One region of the Streptomyces antibioticus genome, then DNA from elsewhere that is predicted to be linked to it. Evidence: riboswitches for the same ligand, from Rfam matches in the RefSeq annotation. Region 1 holds a riboswitch; each other region holds the start of a gene.

Evidence for each region. A riboswitch is a leader RNA that binds a small molecule or an ion and turns the genes downstream of it on or off. The one in region 1 is predicted to bind cobalamin.
Region 2: linked by a shared signal. The riboswitch ahead of AFM16_RS09650 (cobalamin biosynthesis protein) and the one ahead of metE (5-methyltetrahydropteroyltriglutamate--homocysteine S-methyltransferase) in region 1 are both predicted to bind cobalamin.
Region 3: linked by a shared signal. The riboswitch ahead of AFM16_RS37440 (CoA-acylating methylmalonate-semialdehyde dehydrogenase) and the one ahead of metE (5-methyltetrahydropteroyltriglutamate--homocysteine S-methyltransferase) in region 1 are both predicted to bind cobalamin.

What each region holds. Positions count from the first base shown of each region.
Region 1 covers NZ_CM007717.1:7,744,353-7,747,619, reverse strand. Annotated here, with positions in the region: gene bla (class A beta-lactamase) at 1-922, opposite strand, end outside; cobalamin riboswitch at 1,049-1,273, shown strand; gene metE (5-methyltetrahydropteroyltriglutamate--homocysteine S-methyltransferase) at 1,427-3,267, shown strand, end outside.
Region 2 covers NZ_CM007717.1:2,161,610-2,164,876, forward strand. Annotated here, with positions in the region: gene AFM16_RS09640 (inorganic phosphate transporter) at 1-646, shown strand, start outside; gene AFM16_RS09645 (hypothetical protein) at 693-914, shown strand; cobalamin riboswitch at 1,062-1,201, shown strand; gene AFM16_RS09650 (cobalamin biosynthesis protein) at 1,303-2,253, shown strand; gene AFM16_RS09655 (cobyric acid synthase) at 2,250-3,267, shown strand, end outside.
Region 3 covers NZ_CM007717.1:8,326,794-8,330,060, reverse strand. Annotated here, with positions in the region: gene AFM16_RS37440 (CoA-acylating methylmalonate-semialdehyde dehydrogenase) at 1-1,363, opposite strand, end outside; cobalamin riboswitch at 1,587-1,760, opposite strand; gene AFM16_RS37435 (ECF transporter S component) at 1,824-2,594, opposite strand; gene AFM16_RS37430 (ABC transporter ATP-binding protein) at 2,636-3,267, opposite strand, start outside.

The sequences.
Region 1 (3,267 bases):
CCTCGGGGGCGTACTTGGTCGACAGCACGGACAGCACGATCGGCGGCCGACCGGGGGGCCATACGACCCCCACGTCGTTGGCGACGCCGTACGCCGCGCCTCCCCCGGTCTTGTCCGCGAGCGTCCAGTCGGCGGGCAGACCGGCCCTGAAGCGGGCGGTGTTGGTGGTGTTGGCGACCAGCCAGCCCGTCAGCAGCTCACGGTCCGCGCGCGGCAGGACCCCGCCGAGCAGGAGCCGTGCGTAGGTCCTGCCGATGGCGCGGGGGCTGGTGATGTCGGTCCGGCGCCACGGTTCCGCCGTGTTCAGCTCGGGCTCCCACCGGTCGAGCCGGGTCGTCGGGTCGCCGAGCGAGCGGGCGAACCGGGTGATCGCGGTCGGTCCGCCCAGCTCGCGCAGGAGCAGATTGCCCGCGCCGTTGTCGCTGTGCGAGACGGTGGCGGCGCACAGTTCGGCGACGGTCATCCCGGCGGCCACGTTCTCGTCGGTGCCCGTGATCGGCGCGTACCCGGAGGCGGTGACGTACTCCTCGGTGTAGCGGATCCGGCGGGCGAGGTACTCCCCGTCGCGGTCGAGATCCCTTAACACGGCTGCCGCGGCGAGGGTCTTGAACACCGAGCACAGCGGGAACCGCTCGTTCGCGCGGTACGCCAGCGTCCGTCCGGTGGCCGTGTCGTGGGCGTAGACGCCGAGGCGGGCCGCGTACCGGCGTTCGAGGGCGTGGAAGCGCCGGCCGAGGCGTGTTCCGGCGGTCGTCGAGGCGTGCGCGGCGGTCGTGTCGGTCGTGTCGGTCGTGGAGGCTTGTGCGGAACCCGGCAGGGCGGTGGCGAGGGCCGCTCCGGCGCCGAGGGTGAGTGCCGCGCGGCGGCCGTGGCGTGCCATCGGGGCCGCCTGGGCCGCCGGGATCGGGTCGTTCCGGTCCATGGTGTCCGTCCTCGTGTCGTCGTGATCTTCCTGTCGTCGGGAGGGACGCCCGGGGCGGGTGGGTCGGTTTCGTCCGGTCGGGGGCACGCGGCGGCCGGGGGTTTCACGCGGACGACGGCACCGCGTAGGGTGGCCCGCGTAGCTGGTTCGCCCCGTCCGCCAGGCGGGAGCGTCGTAAGAGGGAACCCGGTGGGAATCCGGGACTGCCCCGCAGCGGTGAGTGGGAACGACCGCCGTCATACGCACTGGGCCCGACGAACAGGGTCTGGGAAGCGACGGCCAGTAGGTGACCTCCGACGGCCGGAGGACGCGCCCACGAGTCCGAAGACCTGCCAACTGCCCGTGCGTGAAGCACTCACGCGCGGACATCCCGGTGACCTCGAGGGCGGGTCGGCGCACACATCGTACGGACGGCCGTGGGCCGCTGCCGTACGGTCTGTCACCCCTTCGCGCTCTCGTCCCGTCGCCGGGATCTCAGGGATCAGTCTCGCGAAGGAGATCTCCGTGACCACCAAGCCCGCAGCCGCGGCAGCACGGGCCACCGTGTACGGCTACCCCCGTCAGGGGCAGAGCCGGGAACTGAAGAAGGCGATCGAGGGCCACTGGAAGGGCCGCGTCACCGCCGACTTCCTCCGGGAGACCGCCGCCGGACTCCGCCGGAGCAACTGGCGGCAGCTCGCCGCCGCCGGCGTCGACGAGGTCCCGACGGGGGACTTCTCGTACTACGACCACGTCCTCGACACGACCGTGATGGTGGGCGCGATCCCCGAACGGCACCGCGCCGCCGTCGAAGCGGACGCGCTGGGCGGCTACTTCGCGATGGCCCGCGGCACCCAGGACGTGGCGCCGCTGGAGATGACCAAGTGGTTCGACACCAACTACCACTATCTGGTGCCCGAGTTGGGCCCGGACACGGTCTTCACGGCCGACTCCGCCAAGCAGGTCGCCGAGTTGGAGGAGGCCCATGCCCTCGGGCTCACGGCCAGGCCGGTTCTCGTCGGTCCCGTCACCTATCTGCTGCTGTCGAAGCCCGCACCCGGTGTGCCGGCGGACTTCGACCCGCTGACCCTCCTGGACCGGCTGCTGCCCGTGTACGCCGAGGTCCTCGCCGATCTGCGTGCCGCCGGGGCCGGTTGGGTGCAGCTCGACGAACCGGCCCTGGTGCAGGACCGCACCCCGGCCGAACTCAACGCCGCGGCCCGCGCCTACCGCGACCTCGGCGCCCTCACCGACCGTCCGAAACTGCTCGTGGCCTCCTACTTCGACCGGCTCGGCGAGGCCCTGCCCGTGCTGGCCAAGGCCCCGGTGGAGGGGCTGGCGCTGGACTTCACCGAGCGGGCGGCCGCCAACCTGGACGCACTGGCCGCCGTCGGCGGGCTGCCCGGGAAGCGGCTGGTCGCCGGTGTGGTGAACGGCCGCAACATCTGGGTCAACGACCTCTCCGCGTCGCTCACCACGCTGGGTACGTTGCTCGGTCTGGCCGACCGGGTCGACGTGGCCGCGTCCTGCTCCCTGCTCCATGTGCCGCTCGACGCCGCCGCCGAGCGGGACATCGACCCGCAGATCCTGCGCTGGCTGGCCTTCGCCCGTCAGAAGACCGCGGAGGTCGTCACCCTCGCCAAGGGCCTCACCCGCGGCACCGGCGCCATCGCGGCCCAACTCGCCGCCAACAAGGTCGACTTGGCCTCCCGCGCAAACTCCCCGATCACCCGTGACCCGGCGGTCCGGGCCCGCGCCGAGGCCGTCACCGACGCGGACACCCGCCGCGCCCAGCCCTACCCCGAACGCGCCACGGCCCAACGCGCCCACCTGGGCCTGCCGTTGCTGCCGACCACCACCATCGGCTCCTTCCCGCAGACCGCCGAACTGCGCACCGCACGCGCCGATCTGCGCGCCGGACGCATCGACACGGGGGCCTACGAGGAGCGCATCAGGACGGAGATCCAGGAGGTGCTGGCCTTCCAGGAGAAGGCCGGTCTCGACGTCCTCGTGCACGGCGAGCCCGAACGCAACGACATGGTCCAGTACTTCGCCGAACAGCTCACCGGCTATCTGGCCACGCAGCACGGCTGGGTCCAGTCCTACGGCACCCGTTACGTCCGTCCGCCGATCCTCGCCGGGGACATTTCCCGCCCCGAGCCGATGACCGTGCGCTGGACGGCCTACGCCCAGTCCCTCGCCTCACGCCCCGTCAAGGGCATGCTCACCGGGCCGGTCACCATGCTCGCCTGGTCCTTCGTCCGCGACGACCAGCCCCTCGGCGATACCGCCCGGCAGGTCGCCCTCGCGCTGCGCGACGAGGTCAACGACCTCGAGACGGCCGGGACTTCGGTCATCCAGGTCGA
Region 2 (3,267 bases), 5.6 Mb from region 1:
CGGCGGTGCCGTCGCCCCCGACTCCGACCCGCCGCTGTGGGTCATCCTCACCGCCGGTCTGGCCATCGCGCTCGGCACCTACCTCGGCGGCTGGCGCATCATCCGCACCATGGGCAAGGGCCTCACCGACCTCCAGCCGCAGCAGGGCTTCGCCGCCCAGACCAGCGCCGCGACGGTCATCCTGGCCTCCTCCCACCTGGGCTTCTCCCTCTCCACCACGCACTCGGTCTCCGGTTCCGTGATGGGCGCGGGCCTCGGCCGCAAGGGCGGGGTGGTCCGCTGGTCCACCGCGACCCGGATGTTCGTCGCCTGGGGCCTCACGCTCCCGGCCGCCGCCCTGGTGGGCGCGCTCGCCGAGTACGTCACCGGCTTCGGCGCCTGGGGCACGGCGGTGGTCGCGGTCTTCCTGGTCGCCTCCAGCGCCGCCATCTGGAAGATCTCCCGCCGCGAGCACGTCGACCACACCAACGTCAACGACCATCCGGACGAGCCGGCCGGTGTCGTCACCACCGCCATCGCCGCGGTGACTCCGCCGCCCACCGCCGCGATGACCGAGACGGTGCCCGAGCCGGTCTCCGAGACCCTGACCGCCACGATCGCCTCCCCGGCGGCCGAGCCGGCGGCCTCGCCCGCCCCCACGGCCTGAGCGCCATCCGCCCGGATACGCAGGAACGCGAAGGAACAGCATCCCTATGAAGATCGACTGGGCAGCCCTGGGCTCCGTCTTCGGCGTCAGCCTCGTGGTCACCGTGGCCCTCGTGGGCCTCTTCACCCTCGGCATCATGGCCCTCTCCCACCGCGAACGGGCCACCGCGCAGGGCGGCTCCGCCACCCTCGCCCTGACCGGCGCGTACGCCTGCTTCGCGGCGTGCACGGCCGCGGTGGCCTACGGGATCTCGCTGATCGTGGCCTGAGGCCACGACGACCGTCCCCGGGTGCGCCCGGTCCGGCCCCTTCCCGGGGTCCCGGACCGGGCGCGCCTTCGTGTGCGGCCCGGTCCGCGTACGGGCGGTGTGGGGTTCTGCACACTCTCCCCCCGCAGGTCAACGGCAAGTTGACGGCCCTTCGGGGCCCGTGGTGGACTGCCGGGGCCAGCTACGGCGGCAGAAGAGGAAGCCGGTGCGAATCCGGCGCGGTCCCGCCACTGTCACCGGGGTAGTAACCCCCGGGAGCCAGGAACTCTCACCGCCGGTCTCGTCGAACCAGGGCGCGGACACCCTGAGTGAGGACATATCGCCATGCGCGCTCGGTCGTTGAGGTACCGCACCAGGCCCCTGCCCGGCCGCACGGCCGGCTGAGCCGGTGCGTGCCGACCGCGTCCACGCGTACGGCGCCGCTCTCGGCCTCCTCGGCGACCTGCTGCTCGGCGATCCCCGCCGGGGCCATCCGGTCGCCGGATTCGGGCGGGCCGCCGGTGCCGTCGAGCGCGTGCTGTGGCGCGACCACCGGGGCTGGGGCGCCCTGCACACCCTGGTGTGCGCCGGGGGCGCCGTAGCGCTCGGGGCCGCCGCCTCGCGCGCCGTCCGCTCCTCCCCCGCCGGGTCCGTCGCCCTCACCGCCGCCGCCACCTGGGCCGTCGTCGGCGGCACCTCCCTCGCGCGCGAGGCGCGGGCCGTCGGCCACGCCCTGGAGACCGGGGACGTCGACGCGGCGCGGGCCCGGCTGCCGCATCTGTGCGGGCGCGACCCGCAGGCCCTGGACGCCGACGGGATCGTCCGCGCCGTGGTCGAGTCCGTCGCCGAGAACACCTCCGACGCCGTCACCGGGGCCCTGGTGTGGGGGGCGGCCGCCGGGGTGCCCGGGCTGCTCGGGTTCCGGGCCGTCAACACGCTGGACGCCATGGTCGGGCACCGCTCACCGCGCCATCTGCGCTTCGGGTGGACGTCCGCGCGCCTGGACGACCTCGCCGGCTGGCCGGGGGCGCGGCTCACCGCCGTCCTCGCCGTCCTCGCGGGGGACGATCCGCGGGGGGCCGTGCGGGCCTGGCGCGACGACGCCCACCGGCATCCCAGTCCCAACGCCGGGCCCGTGGAGGCGTCCTTCGCGGGGGCGCTCGGGGTGCGGCTCGGCGGGACGCTGTCGTACGGGGGCCGGGTCGAACACCGGCCGGTGCTGAACCAGAAGGGGCGTTCCGTGGAGGTCAAGGACATCGAGCGGGCGGTACGGCTGTCCCGCCGGGTCGCGCTGCTCGCGCTCGGCGTCACCGTCGCCGGGCGGGCCGCCGCCGCGCGGGTGCGGGGGCGGGCGTCATGACGGGCGGGGGGCTGCTCGTCGCCGGGACCACGTCCGACGCGGGCAAGAGCGTCGTCACGGCCGGGATCTGCCGGTGGCTGGTGCGGCAGGGGGTGAAGGTCGCGCCCTTCAAGGCGCAGAACATGTCCCTGAACTCCTTCGTGACGAAGGAGGGCGCCGAGATCGGGCGGGCCCAGGCCATGCAGGCGCAGGCGTGCCGGATCGAGCCGAGCGCGCTGATGAACCCGGTGCTGCTCAAGCCCGGCGGGGAGCGCAGCAGTCAGGTCGTGCTGCTCGGCAAGCCGGTCGGCGAGATGAGCGCGCGCGGCTACCACGGGGGCCGTCAGCAGCGGCTCCTCGGGACGGTCGTCGACTGTCTGGCCGAGCTGCGCAGCACCTACGACGCGGTGATCTGCGAGGGGGCGGGCAGCCCCGCCGAGATCAACCTGCGGCGCACCGACATCGTGAACATGGGCATCGCGCGCAGCGCCCGGCTGCCGGTGCTGGTGGTCGGCGACATCGACCGCGGCGGCGTCTTCGCCTCCTTCTTCGGCACCGTCGCGCTGCTGTCGCCGGAGGACCAGGAGCTGGTGGCCGGGTTCCTCGTCAACAAGTTCCGCGGGGACGTCAGCCTGCTGGAGCCGGGGCTCGACATGCTGCACGGGCTCACCGGGCGCCGCACCTACGGGGTGCTGCCCTTCCGGCACGGGCTCGGGATCGACGAGGAGGACGGTCTGCGGGTGTCGCTGCGCGGCACCGTGCGCGAGTCCACCGTCGCGCCGCCGGTCGGCGAGGACGTGCTGCGGGTCGCCGTGTGCGCGATCCCGCTGATGTCCAACTTCACGGACGTGGACGCGCTGGCCGCCGAGCCCGGTGTCGTCGTGCGGTTCGTGGACCGGCCCGAGGAGCTGGCCGACGCCGATCTCGTCGTCGTCCCCGGCACCCGGGGGACCGTGCGGGCGCTGGAGTGGCTGCGCGAGCGCGGGCTCGCCGACGCCCTCGCCCGGCGGGCGGCCGAGGGGCGGCCCGTGCTCG
Region 3 (3,267 bases), 580 kb from region 1:
CGACCGGAACCGGGATGGGCACGTTGACGCCGACCATGCCGGTGTTCACCCGCCGGGTGAAGTCGCGGGCGGTGTCGCCGTCCCGGGTGAAGATCGCGACGCCGTTGCCGTAGGGGTGTTCGCTGGGCAGCCGCAGGGCCTGCTCGTAGTCGGCGGCGCGTACGACCGACAGCACGGGTCCGAAGATCTCCTCCCGGTAGACGCGCATGTCCGGGGTGACCCGGTCGAAGAGGGAGGCGCCGGCGAAGAAGCCGTTCTCATGGCCTGCCAGGACGAAGTCGCGGCCGTCCACCACGAGTTCGGCGCCCTCCTCGACACCGAGGTCGACGTAGGAGCGGACCCGTTCGACGGCCTCCGGGCCGACCAGGGGGCCGAAGTCCGCCGCCGGGTCGTCGCTGCGGCCGATGCGGAGGGTGCCGATGCGCTCCTTCAGCCGGGCCACGAGCGCGTCGGCCGTCTCCTCGCCAACCGGGACGGCCACGGAGATCGCCATGCAGCGCTCCCCCGCCGAGCCGTATCCCGCGCCGATCAGCGCGTCCACGGCCTGGTCGAGGTCGGCGTCCGGCATCACGATCATGTGGTTCTTGGCGCCGCCGAAGCACTGGGCGCGCTTGCCGTGGGCTGCGGCGGTCGCGTAGACGTGCGCGGCGACGGGCGTGGAACCGACGAAGCCGAGGGCGGCCACCCGGGGGTCGTCGAGGAGGGTGTCGACGGCCTCCCGTCCGCCGTTGACGACGTTGAGGACACCGGGCGGCAGCCCCGCCTCCAGGAAGAGTTCGGCGAGCCTGAGCGGGACCGACGGATCGCGTTCGGACGGCTTGAGGACGAAGGCGTTGCCGCAGGCGAGCGCGGGCGCCGCCTTCCACAGGGGGATCATCGCGGGGAAGTTGAACGGCGTGATCCCGGCGACGACCCCGAGGGGAGCGCGCAGCGAGTGGACGTCGATGCCGGTGCCGGCGTTGTCGGTGAACTCGCCCTTGAGCAGATGCGGGATTCCGGCGGCGAACTCCACGACCTCCAGGCCGCGTTGGAGGTCGCCGTGGGCGTCGGCGACCGTCTTGCCGTGCTCGGACGACAGCAGCCGGGCGAGCGGGTCCCTTTCCTGCTCGACGAGCTGGAGGAACCGCAGGAGCACGCGGGCGCGGCGCTGCGGGTTCCACTCGCCCCATTCCCGCTGGGCGTTGACGGCGTCGGCGATCGCCGCTTCCGTCTCGGCGCGGCTCGCCAGCGGCACCAGCGCCTGGACCTCCCCGGTGTTGGGGTCGTACACCTCCCCGTAGGACCCCGAGGTGCCCGGGGTGTGCTTGCCGCCGACGAAGTGCGTCAACTCGCGCACGGAGGCGCGTTCGTGCTCTCGGACCATGACTGCCTGCTCTCGTCAGGAGGGATCCGGGGATGGCGCGGCAGGCCGCCGCATGCCGACGTGGTGGCGGGCGGGTGCGGGGGCTGCGCGAGATCGCGTATGGCGTACGGGCCGTCAGGTCCTGACGGTGACGTGCGGGAGCGGGCCGGGCAGGGGCAGTGGGGCCCTGCCGGGGTCGGGTGCGCGCACCGGTGCCATGCGTGTCAGCTCCATCCTCGTGGACAACACGGAACGTCCCGCGGCCGGTATCCTGACTCCCGGATCAGCGCGCGCCGTCCGCCTTCCCGACGTCCTTCTCGTCAGTGGCGTACCGCTCGACGGCGTACTTCCCGGTCACAGTGGCGGGACCGCGCCGGAATCGCACCGGCTTCCCTGCACCGCGGGCCTTGTACGCGCGACTATATAGTTGGACATCCTAGTAAATCCAGTGCGGCGAGCCCCTCCACGAGAACGTGGCTGGTCAGCCGGGTTCGGATTCCGCCGTCCGGGGGTCGGCGAAGCGCACCGGGGCGCGGAAGCGGGCCTTGCGGGCGGCCCTGCGGAAGGTGGTCAGCACCGCGGGGCCCGCCAGCAGGACGCACACGAAGTTGGTGACCGCCCGGCCGGTGTCCCAGCCGAGGGACGTGGCGAGGTCGAAGGCGATGTAGCGCTGCCACTGCTCGGTGAAGGGGAGGCCGGGCAGATAGGCGACGGAGCTGCCGGGGTCCACAGAGAAGGGCCAGAAGGAGAGGTTGAGCAGGAAGCCGAAGAGATAGCCGGAGAGGGAGCCGTAGACGGCCAGCATCAGCACCTCGCGCCGGCCGCTCGCCCGGGGGAGGAATCCGACGAGCATCCCGACGAACGCGCACCCGAACATCTGGTACGGCATCCACGGCCCGACGCCACCGGTGATGAGCGCCGAGGCGAACAGCGAGGTGCAGCCGAGGGTGAAGCCGAAGCCGGGTCCGTAGACGCGGCCGGCGAGGACCAGGACGAAGAAGACGGTCTCGACGCCGGCCGTGCCGGCTCCCAGGGGGCGCAGGGCGGCGTTCACCGCGGACAGGACGCCCAGCATGGCCAGGGCCTTGGAGTCGATGCCGCCCTCGGCGATCTCCGACAGCACCACGCACAGGACGAGCACCAGGAGCACACCGAAGATGACGGGCGGCGCGTAGTTCGAGCCGAACTTGCCGGGTGCGACGACGAACGGCCAGAAGAAGGCGACGACGCCGAGGAACGCCGCCATCGTCATGACGACGGCGACCCGTGGGGTCAGCCGGATGGCGGCGGTCCTCACGGTCGGGCCGCCTTCACCTGGTCGACGGTCAGATACGGCAGCGGTGCGAGGATCTTCGCCGTCTGGGGTGCGAACACCGGTGAGGCCACGATGACGTCCGTAGTCGGGCCGTCCGCCACGACGTCCCCCTCGGCCATGACGATCACGCGGTCGGCGGCGCGGGCGGCGAACTCGACGTCGTGGGTGGAGACGACGACCGATCCGCCGTCCGCCGCGAGGGTGTCCACGATCTTGATGAGCGCCGTCTTGGCGCGGTAGTCCAGGCCGCGGGTCGGCTCGTCCAGGAGGACGATCCGGGGCGCGGCGGAGAGCTGGATGGCGAGGACGAGGGCGAGTTTCTGTCCTTCCGACAGGTCGCGGGGGTGCGTCGCGTCGTCGATGCCGGGCGCGATGCGGTCCAGGACGTCACGTGCTCCGACCGTGGTGCCCGACTCGGCGTCCGCCTGGTCGAGTTCCTGCTTGACGCTCTCCAGGTAGAGCAGGTCGGCGGGCGTCTGCGGGACCAGGCCGACCAGTCGGCGGGCGCGTGCGGCGGGCACGTCGTGCGGGTCGGGTCCGCCGGCGACCTTCACCGTTCCGGCGCGGCGCGGTCCTGAGCCTTGCAGCGCCCAGAGGAGGGAGGACTTTC